Regions from separate parts of the Shimwellia blattae DSM 4481 genome, predicted to be linked through region 3. Evidence: predicted binding sites of a transcription regulator. Region 3 holds the regulator's gene; each other region holds the start of a gene.
The links. Region 3 encodes PurR, which represses purine synthesis genes. Its sites were predicted from a motif close to CANGCAAACGTTTGCNTG; they were not measured.

Region 1 (3,279 bases), 1.3 Mb from region 3:
TATGGCGAGCTTTTCAGTAATATGTCCAACCTGATGAGAAGACAAGAAAAATCGCTGTGAAAGGCGGGGAACAGGGCAAATAACGTGGCGCAGTTCGCGCAGAACCGCGCCACGAAAGAGGAGTCAGTTATCGGCGGCGTAGCCTTCCGGCGGCAGGGGGGCGCCGTCCAGCCAGGCTTTACCGTCGCGCATGACCAGGCGCTTGCTGGCAAACCAGCTGATGACCAGCGGGTAGATGGTGTGCTCCTGGTGCTGCACCCGGGCGGCGACGATATCTTCGTCATCTTCCGGGAATACCGGCACTTTGGCCTGTAACACCAGCGGCCCGCCATCGAGCTCCTCGGTAACAAAATGCACGGAGGTGCCATGCTCCCGGTCGCCGTTTTCCAGCGCCCGGCGGTGGGTGTGCAGCCCCGGGTATTTCGGCAGCAGGGAAGGGTGGATATTCAGCATCCGCCCCTGATAGTGCTGCACAAACCCGGCGCTGAGGATACGCATATACCCCGCCAGCACCACCAGATCCGGCTGCCAGGCGTCTATCTGCGCCATCAGCTGGTTATCAAACTCCTCGCGGCTGGCACTGGCCGCCGGCAGGACCACCCGGGCCGGGATCCCGGCCATCTCCGCCCGTTGCAGCCCGTAAGCATCCGCTTTATTGCTGAATACCGCACAGATATTCCCGGCAATTTTGCCCTGCTGGCAGGCGTCGATAATCGCCTGCAGGTTGCTGCCGTTGCCGGAAATCAGCACTATGATGCGCGTCATTTATGCGATAACCACAGGTTGCCCGGCGTCGGAGGCGTTAATCGAGCCGATAACCCACGCGGTCTCGCCAAGCCCGTTAAGCAGCTCAACGGCCCCCGCAGCCTGATCTGCCGGCAGGGCGATAACCATCCCTACCCCGCAGTTGAAGGTGCGGTACATTTCGTGGCGACTGACATTACCCGCCTGCTGCATCCAGGTGAAGATGGCCGGCCACTGCCAGCTGGACTCATCAATCACCGCCTGGGTGTTGTCTGGCAGTACGCGGGGGATATTCTCCCAGAAGCCGCCGCCGGTCAGGTGGGCGATGGCGTGAACATCGGCGTTCGCAATCAGCTCCAGCACCGGTTTAACATAGATACGGGTGGGCGCCAGCAGGTGGTCTGCCAGGGATTTGCCCTCCAGCATGTCAGCCAGCGGATCGGCACCGCTGACTTCAAGAATTTTGCGCACCAGCGAGTAGCCATTAGAGTGGGGGCCACTGGAGGCCAGCGCCACCAGAACATCGCCGTCGGCCACTTTACTGCCGTCGATGATGTCAGCCTTCTCAACCACGCCAACACAAAAGCCCGCCACGTCGTAATCTTCACCGTGATACATGCCCGGCATTTCGGCGGTTTCGCCACCCACCAGCGCACAGCCGGACTGCAGGCAACCTTCGGCGATACCGGTTATCACGCTGGCGGCGGTGTCCACGTCCAGCTTCCCGGTGGCGTAGTAATCAAGGAAAAACAGCGGTTCGGCCCCCTGAACCACCAGGTCGTTCACGCACATGGCCACCAGATCAATGCCAATGGTGTCATGGCGCTGTAAATCCATCGCCAGGCGCAGCTTGGTGCCTACCCCGTCGGTGCCGGAAACCAGCACCGGCTCGCGGTATTTTTGCGGTAACGCACACAGGGCACCGAACCCGCCCAGACCCCCCATGACTTCCGGACGACGGGTTTTTTTTACAACGCCTTTAATTCGGTCAACCAGCGCATTCCCTGCATCAATATCAACACCGGCATCTTTATAGCTAAGAGAGGTTTTATCGGTCACGGCTCAAGTCCCCACGGGTGGTATAGAGAAGAAAACGGCGCAATTCTATCAGTCAGGGCAAACGTTTGCGAGCCTCTTATAAGCGGGATATGAATTATTATTAACGTGGGCTCTTTGCCATTCCGTTGATCCAGATCAGGCACCTTAGATATGGCGCTGCGCAAAAAAAGCGGTATAATCCGGCGATTTTTTTTGCGGTTGCCGCTTTTTAGGAGAATGAGTATGAAGATCGTGGAAGTGAAACACCCACTCGTTAAACATAAGCTGGGCCTGATGCGTGAGCACGACATCAGCACCAAACGCTTTCGTGAACTCGCCTCTGAAGTTGGTAGCCTGCTGACCTACGAAGCGACTGCCGATCTTGAGACAGAAAAAGTCACCATTGAGGGCTGGAACGGCCCGGTTGAGATTGAACAGATCAAGGGTAAGAAAATTACTGTTGTGCCGATTCTGCGCGCAGGTCTGGGCATGATGGAAGGGGTGCTGGAGCATGTTCCCAGCGCCCGTATCAGTGTGGTCGGGATCTACCGTAATGAAGAGACCCTTGAGCCGGTTCCTTACTTCCAGAAACTGGTCTCCAACATTGATGAGCGCATGGCGCTGGTGGTTGACCCGATGCTGGCAACCGGCGGCTCGATGATAGCCACTATCGATTTACTGAAAAAAGCCGGCTGCAACAGCATTAAGGTGCTGGTGCTGGTGGCCGCGCCGGAAGGGATTGCCGCACTGGAAAAAGCGCACCCGGATGTTGAGCTGTATACGGCGTCGGTTGACCAGGGGCTCAATGAGCACGGGTACATCATTCCTGGCCTCGGCGATGCGGGCGATAAGATATTTGGTACTAAATAACAATTTGAGCCGACTTGATAGTCGGCTTTTTTTTGGTTCGTTCCACTGAAAAAAACAATACTGAGGAAAATACTATGACACGCCGGGCCATCGGGGTAAGCGAAAGACCACCATTACTACAAACTATCCCGCTCAGTCTGCAACACCTGTTTGCGATGTTTGGCGCAACGGTCCTGGTGCCGATTATGTTTCATATTAACCCGGCCACCGTGTTGCTGTTTAACGGTATCGGGACACTGCTGTATCTGTTTATCTGTAAGGGGAAGATCCCCGCCTATCTTGGCTCCAGCTTTGCGTTTATCTCCCCGGTATTGTTACTGCTGCCCCTGGGGTATGAAGTGGCCCTCGGCGGTTTTATTATGTGCGGCGTGCTGTTTTGCCTGGTGGCGCTGATTGTTAAAAAGGCCGGCACCGGCTGGCTGGATGTGATGTTCCCCCCGGCGGCCATGGGCGCAATCGTTGCCGTTATCGGTCTGGAGCTGGCGGGCGTGGCGGCCAATATGGCGGGCCTGCTGCCGGCAGACGGCACCACGCCGGATACCAAAGCGATCACCGTCTCCCTGGTGACCCTGGCGGTAACGATTTTCGGCTCGGTGCTGTTTCGCGGCTTCCTGGCGATTATCCCTA
Region 2 (3,279 bases), 1.7 Mb from region 3:
TATACCAGCCCGGGTTTTCCAGCATATTGCGCAGAATAACCGGCGGGGTGTGCACCGCGGCATAACCCATACCGATATAGTTTTTAAAGCGTTTATTGCGCCCGGCGATGGCTTTGAGCTCTGCCAGTGCGGCAAATTCCGTGGCGGCAGCGCCCGTTTGCGGCGGCTGCTCCAGCTGGATATCTGCCGGGACAATACTGGCGGTCAGGGCATGTAACGATGCCGCGCCAACGGTCGCCAGCATCTCCTGCTGTTGTTCAGCAGAAGGGCCGATATGGCGGTCAATAAAAGCATCACTGTGTTCAAGCTGCGGTAAGGTCTGGGTCATGAGTGGTTATTCCTGCAACATCCTGGCCGGGAAATAGGACCAGATATAAAAATCAGAAACCAACGGGCCGGATAAATCCGGCCCACTGCTATTACTCGTTTTCTAACAGCGCTTCATAGGCTGTGGCGTCCAGCAGGGCATTGATTTCCGCCTCGTCGCTGGCTTTGATTTTGAAAATCCAGCCTGCTGCGTAGGGCTCGCTGTTTACCAGCTCCGGGGCGTCGCCCAGCGCATCGTTCACGGCAACAATCTCACCGCTGACCGGTGCATAGATGTCGGAAGCCGCTTTAACAGATTCAGCCACTGCGCAGTCGTCACCTGCGGCAACGGTGGTGCCCACATCAGGCAGGTCAACAAACACCATATCCCCCAGCAGCTCCTGAGCATGTTCCGTGATCCCAACGGTATATGTACCGTCCGCTTCCTTACGCAGCCACTCATGCTCTTTGCTGTATTTCAGTTCATTAGGCACATTGCTCATTGTTATCTCCTGATAGCGATTTACTGCGCGACGGGTTTACCGGCGCGAACAAAAACGGGTTTAGTCACCGTAACCGGTAACTCGCGGTTACGGATCTGGACCACGGCACGCTTACCGGCACCGGCCGGAGCGCGGGCCAGGGCAATACTGTAGCCCAGGGTCGGGGAAAAGGTGCCGCTGGTGATAACCCCTTCCTGGCAGTGGCCGTCTTCATCAAAGAAGCGCACCGGCAGGCCGCTGCGCAGCACGCCTTTTTCGGTCATCACCAGCCCCACCAGGGTATCGGTGCCCTTTTCACGCTGCTGTTCGAGTTTTTCACGGCCGATAAAGTCGCGATCCTGCGGCTCCCAGGCAATGGTCCAGCCCATATTGGCCGCCAGCGGGGAGACGCCCTCGTCCATATCCTGACCATATAAATTCATACCGGCCTCCAGGCGCAGCGTATCGCGCGCCCCGAGCCCGCAGGGTTTGACCCCGGCTTTGACCAGATCCGCCCAGAATGTAGCCGCCTGCTCTTTAGGCAGGGCAATTTCGTACCCGGCTTCGCCGGTGTAGCCGGTGGTGGCGATAAAGAAATCCCCCGCCTGCACGCCGAAGAAGGGTTTCATGCCCGCAACGGCCTGGCGCTGCTGCTCCGTAAACAGGGTTTGCGCTTTTGCCTGTGCGTTCGGGCCCTGCACCGCAATCAGTGCCAGATCGTCGCGCACGGTAACGGTCACGCCAAAGTGCTCTGCGTGTTCGTTAATCCAGGCGAGGTCTTTTTCACGGGTGGCGGAGTTAACCACCAGGCGGAAGTCATCTTCAGAGAGGAAGTAGACAATCAGATCGTCAATCACACCGGCGGAGGCGTTCAGCATTGCGCTGTAGAGGGCTTTACCGGGGGTTTTGAGTTTGGCCACGTCGTTAGCCAGCAGGTAGCGCAGGAATTCGCGGGTGCGGCTGCCGTGTAAATCGACAATGGTCATATGCGACACATCGAACATGCCCGCATCGGTGCGCACCGCGTGGTGCTCATCAATCTGGGAGCCATAATGCAGCGGCATCATCCAGCCATGGAAGTCCACCATGCGCGCGCCGCATAAATTGTGCTGTTCAAATAACGGGGTCTGCTGAGCCATTTTATCCTCTTTCAGTCCATATGCGCTGCCTGCCGCAGCCCACAACACGCCCTTTCCCCCGCGCCACGGGGGCGACGCAAACGTTCTCTTTACCGGCAAACTTACCACCTAACCCGGCGTTAAACCATAAGCGCAGGCCACCCGTCAGATAACCTTACAGCCAGAAACCGCGTGGATATAGCCAGAGAATAAAACTGAGGAAATGCGATTAATGCCGCACAATCACACATATGAGAGGTGAAAAATCAGAAGAAGATAACAATTCAGAAAAATAGGTAAACAAAATCACTACATCTGAATTTGCTTCGGATTAATAAAAGTAATCCGACTGGCGGGGTCAAATTAGAATATTTCAAATGAGGCGCCCTGCCCCCGCTGCGGGCAGGGGCAGGTGGTGGATCAGCGCAGCCACTCGGGCAGGTCGTGCAGGCCCATGGCCTGGCGCAGTAGCCGGGGCTTCACCCCCGGCAGGCTGTCGGCCAGGGTTAAGCCTAAGTCTCGCACCAGCTTTTTCGCCGGGTTGTCACCGGCGAACAGCTCACGAAACCCCTGCATACCGGCCAGCATCAGGGCGGCGCTGTGTTTGCGGTTGCGCTCATAGCGGCGCAGGTACAGGTATTCGCCAATGTCTTTGCCCTCTTTATGCAGGCGGCGCAGCTCAGCAATAAGCTCTGCGGCGTCCATAAACCCGAGGTTGACCCCCTGCCCGGCCAGCGGGTGGATAGTGTGGGCCGCATCTCCGGTCAGGGCCAGGCGGTGCCCGGCAAACTGGCGGGCATAGCGCCCGGTAAGCGGGAAGCACAGGCGCTCGCTTTCCAGCGTGCATACGCCAAGGCGCGTATCAAACGCCACCGCCAGCTCGCGGTTAAAATCCGCCGCAGGCAGCTGCGCCACGCGCGCGGCCTCTGCGGGGGTTAATGACCAGACAATCGAGCTTAAATGCCCGTCGTTAAGCGGCAGGAACGCCAGCACGCCATCAGCATAAAAAACCTGGCGGGCGACCGCGTCATGGGGGCGCTCTGTGCGCACCGTTGCCACCAGCGCATGGTGCCGGTAGTCCCAGGAGGTCAGCGGGATATCGGCCTGCCTGCGCAGCCAGGAGTTGGCGCCGTCTGCCCCCACTACCAGGCGGGCCGTCAGCATTGTGCCGTCGGTCAGGCTCACAAAGGCGTCGTTCTCCCCCCGGGCCAGTTGCTGGATGTGCGCCGGGGCCATAAGCGTAACGTCCCGGCACTCGCCCGCCCGTTGCCACAGGGCGCGGCGGATGGATTCATTCTCCACAATATGCCCCAGATGGCTGTAGCCACTGGTTTTGTCATCAAACGCGATCCGCCCGAAGCTGTCCCGCTCCC
Region 3 (3,279 bases):
CCAGCATCAGCCGGGCATCTTCAACCCACAGCATGCCGAGGCAGCCAAGGGCGAAGATCCCAAGCCCCAGAATCAGCACCGGTTTGCGCCCGAAGTGGTCAGACAGGGGGCCCCACATCAGCTGGGCGATGGCAAAACCGGCAAGAAACACACTCAGACTGGTGCTGATGGCCGCCGCGCTGGTGCCCAGGTATTGCTGCATGGCGGAAAACGCAGGCAGGTACATATCGGTAGCCAGAAAGCCCAGCACGCTCAGGCCGGCCAGCCAGGCCAGAAATCCTTTTGATGGTTGCATAGCACACTCTTCGGTCGAATTATTTTCAGTCGCCCGGAGTGTAAGGAGTGCAACCCGGCTTGTGAAACGCTAATATTTGCCAGCTCCATTCAAAAATTTTCAAGGCAAATTATGTGGTCAGAATACGCGCTGGAAGTGGTGGATGCAGTCGCCCGTAATGGCAGCTTTAGCGCAGCTGCTCAGGAGCTGCACCGGGTGCCTTCGGCCATCAGTTATACGGTCCGGCAACTGGAAGAGTGGCTGGCCGTGCCGCTGTTTATTCGCCGCCACCGGGATGTGGAACTCACCCCTGCGGGGCGCTATTTCCTGCAGGAAGGGCGCGGCGTTATCAAAAAAATGATTGCCACCCGCCAGCAGTGCCAGCAGATAGCCAACGGCTGGCGTGGTCAGCTGGCGATTGCGGTGGATAACATTGTCCGCCCGGCGCGCACCAGCCAGCTGGTGTGTGATTTCTACCGCCACTTTCCTGATGTGGAGCTGCTGGTCTCTCTGGAGGTGTTTAACGGGGTATGGGATGCGCTGGCAGATGGCCGGGTTGAGGCGGCCATTGGCGCGACCCGGGCCATCCCCGTGGGGGGGCGCTATGCCTTCCGGGATATGGGTATGCTGCGCTGGCACTGTGTGGTCGCCAGCCACCACCCGCTGGCCCAGGTCACCACGCGCCTGGGGGACGACACCCTGCGCAACTGGCCTTCACTGGTGCTGGAAGATACCTCCCGCTCCCTGCCCAAACGCACCACCTGGCTGCTGGATAACCAGCGGCGGCTGGTGGCGCCGGACTGGGCCGCCGGGGTGGCCTGTATCAGTGACGGGTTATGTATTGGTATGGTCCCGGAGCATATTGCCGCCCCCCGGGTGAACAGCGGGGAGTGGCGGATACTGACGCTGGAAAATCCCTTCCCGGATGCGGCCTGCTGCCTCACCTGGCAACAACAGGAGTCGTCACCGGCCCTGAGCTGGCTGCTGGAGTATCTGGGGGACAGCGCCACCCTGAATCAGGAGTGGCTGCGGGTGCCGGAAGAACCGGCACCGACGGGGGATTAACGGCGATAATCGAGGAACGGGCCATCGGCCACTGAACGGCGCTCCACCAGACGGGGGTGCACCTCGATGGTTCTGGAGTCTTCGCGCTTATTAATGATGCGATCGAGCAGCATATTAAAGGCCGTCTCCCCCAGGGAATCTTTCGGCTGGTGGACCGTGGTCAGCGCCGGGGTAAAGTAGCGGGAGTGGCGGATATTATCGTACCCGATCACTGAAATATCCTGCGGCACGCGCAGGCCCATTTCATCCGCGGCACAGATAGCCCCCATGGCCATAGCGTCGCCGCCACAGAAAACCGCCGTCGGGCGCTGGGATGAGGCCAGCAACTGCTGCATGGCCCGGTAGCCGGACTCCGGCTCAAAGTCGCCCTGGACAATCCAGTGTTCCGGCAGGGTGATCAGCGCCTCTTCCAGGGCTTTACGGAACCCGGCCAGCCTGCCGGCCCCGGTATTGCGCTCCAGGGGCCCGGGAATAACCCCGATCTCCCGGTGGCCGCGCTCAATCAGATAGCGCCCGGCGATATAACCGCCCTGGAAGGCGTTATCAATCACGGAGTCGGTAAAATCGGCTTTGGCTTCGCCCCAGTCCATGACCACCATCGGAATATGGCGATACTCCTCCAGCATGGCGAGCAGTGACTGGGGATATTCTGAACACATAACCATCAGGCCATCGACCCGTTTCTGAGCCATCATGGACAAATAGGCGCGCTGTTTTTCCTGGTTATTCCAGGCGTTGCCGAGGATCAGCGTATAGCCGCGGGCAAAACAGTTTTTTTCTACCGCTTCAATGATCTCAGCAAAGTAGGGCGCTTCACTGCTGGTGGCCAGCAGACCGATCGATTTCGTGTGATTCACCTTCAGGCTACGGGCGACGGCGCTGGGTGAGTAATGTAGCTCTTTAATGGCTGCCCATACCGCGTTGCGTGTCTCTTCCGCAACAAACCGGGTTTTGTTAATCACATGTGATACGGTTGTGGTGGAAACGTTTGCGCGTTTCGCCACATCTTTAATTGTCGCCATGAAGTATTACTCCGGCCCCTGTCCTGACCCGTTGAAAAGTAGCCGGGTAATCGTTTGCGTTTCCTTAGCGGATGCCGCAACTCTCTGGTTGGGCCGGGCCGGGGAAGTCAACGCAAAAATGCGAAAGGGCGTAAATAGATAGTTCGTCATAAATTAGCGGGGGATTGTGGACGATCCTGGCTAAAAGGGGAAGAGGGAAAATGCAGTTTAGTGAAAAATCAGGTAATATTTTTAACGATTACCGCGATAAATAACTCACCCGTCTCCCCCCGGGGAGCAAAAGGAGCAAGAGATGAGCACAGAGCTGAGATACGCATTAGTGACGACGGTGGTCGCACTGGGGCTGATTGTCGCCGCAGCATTCACCGCTATTCTGCACTAAATTGCGCAACAGGCCGCGGCACACCGGTAACAGGTGCCGCGCTTCCTGGCGGTTTTGCGCAACACCCGCACCGGATTTTTCCTGACTGAGCAATACTCTTTTCCATAAATGCGGCTTTTTCTTCAGGTCATCTGCTGAGATGATGCTGAACAGTTTTTTAACATCTGGGATTTATCACTGTCTATCCGGGGTTTTCACGGCGAGCGTTGCTGTCCGGCAATGGCTGTCTCCCCCTGACCGGAGTTATTCATGAAAATTAATTTTCCACTTCTGGCGCTGGCTATTGGCGCTTTTGGTATCGGCACCACTGAGTTTTCCCCCATGGGGCTGTTACCGGTCATCGCCCAGGGCGTTGGGGTGTCTATCCCTACGGCGGGTATGCTTATCAGCGCTTATGCCATCGGGGTTATGGTGGGTGCACCGCTGATGACACTGCTGCTGGCCCAGCGCGGCAGGCGTAATGCCCTGCTGTTGCTGATGGCTATCTTCACCCTTGGTAATGTGTTGTCGGCGCTGTCGCCCGGCTACGCCACGCT

Region 1: the regulator PurR is predicted to act here: its motif matches at 1,858-1,875, upstream of purM (phosphoribosylformylglycinamidine cyclo-ligase).
Region 2: the regulator PurR is predicted to act here: its motif matches at 2,001-2,018, upstream of gcvT (glycine cleavage system aminomethyltransferase GcvT).

Annotation. Positions count from the first base shown of each region.
Region 1 covers NC_017910.1:1,088,770-1,092,048, forward strand. The annotation lists gene purN (phosphoribosylglycinamide formyltransferase) at 124-765, opposite strand; gene purM (phosphoribosylformylglycinamidine cyclo-ligase) at 766-1,803, opposite strand; gene upp (uracil phosphoribosyltransferase) at 2,026-2,652, shown strand; gene uraA (uracil permease) at 2,727-3,279, shown strand, end outside.
Region 2 covers NC_017910.1:685,710-688,988, reverse strand. The annotation lists gene gcvP (aminomethyl-transferring glycine dehydrogenase) at 1-328, opposite strand, end outside; gene gcvH (glycine cleavage system protein GcvH) at 420-809, opposite strand; gene gcvT (glycine cleavage system aminomethyltransferase GcvT) at 830-1,927, opposite strand; gene ubiI (FAD-dependent 2-octaprenylphenol hydroxylase) at 2,327-3,279, opposite strand, start outside.
Region 3 covers NC_017910.1:2,348,744-2,352,022, reverse strand. The annotation lists gene punC (purine nucleoside transporter PunC) at 1-295, opposite strand, end outside; gene punR (DNA-binding transcriptional activator PunR) at 407-1,339, shown strand; gene purR (HTH-type transcriptional repressor PurR) at 1,336-2,361, opposite strand; gene cydH (cytochrome bd-I oxidase subunit CydH) at 2,654-2,743, shown strand; gene EBL_RS11075 (MFS transporter) at 2,993-3,279, shown strand, end outside.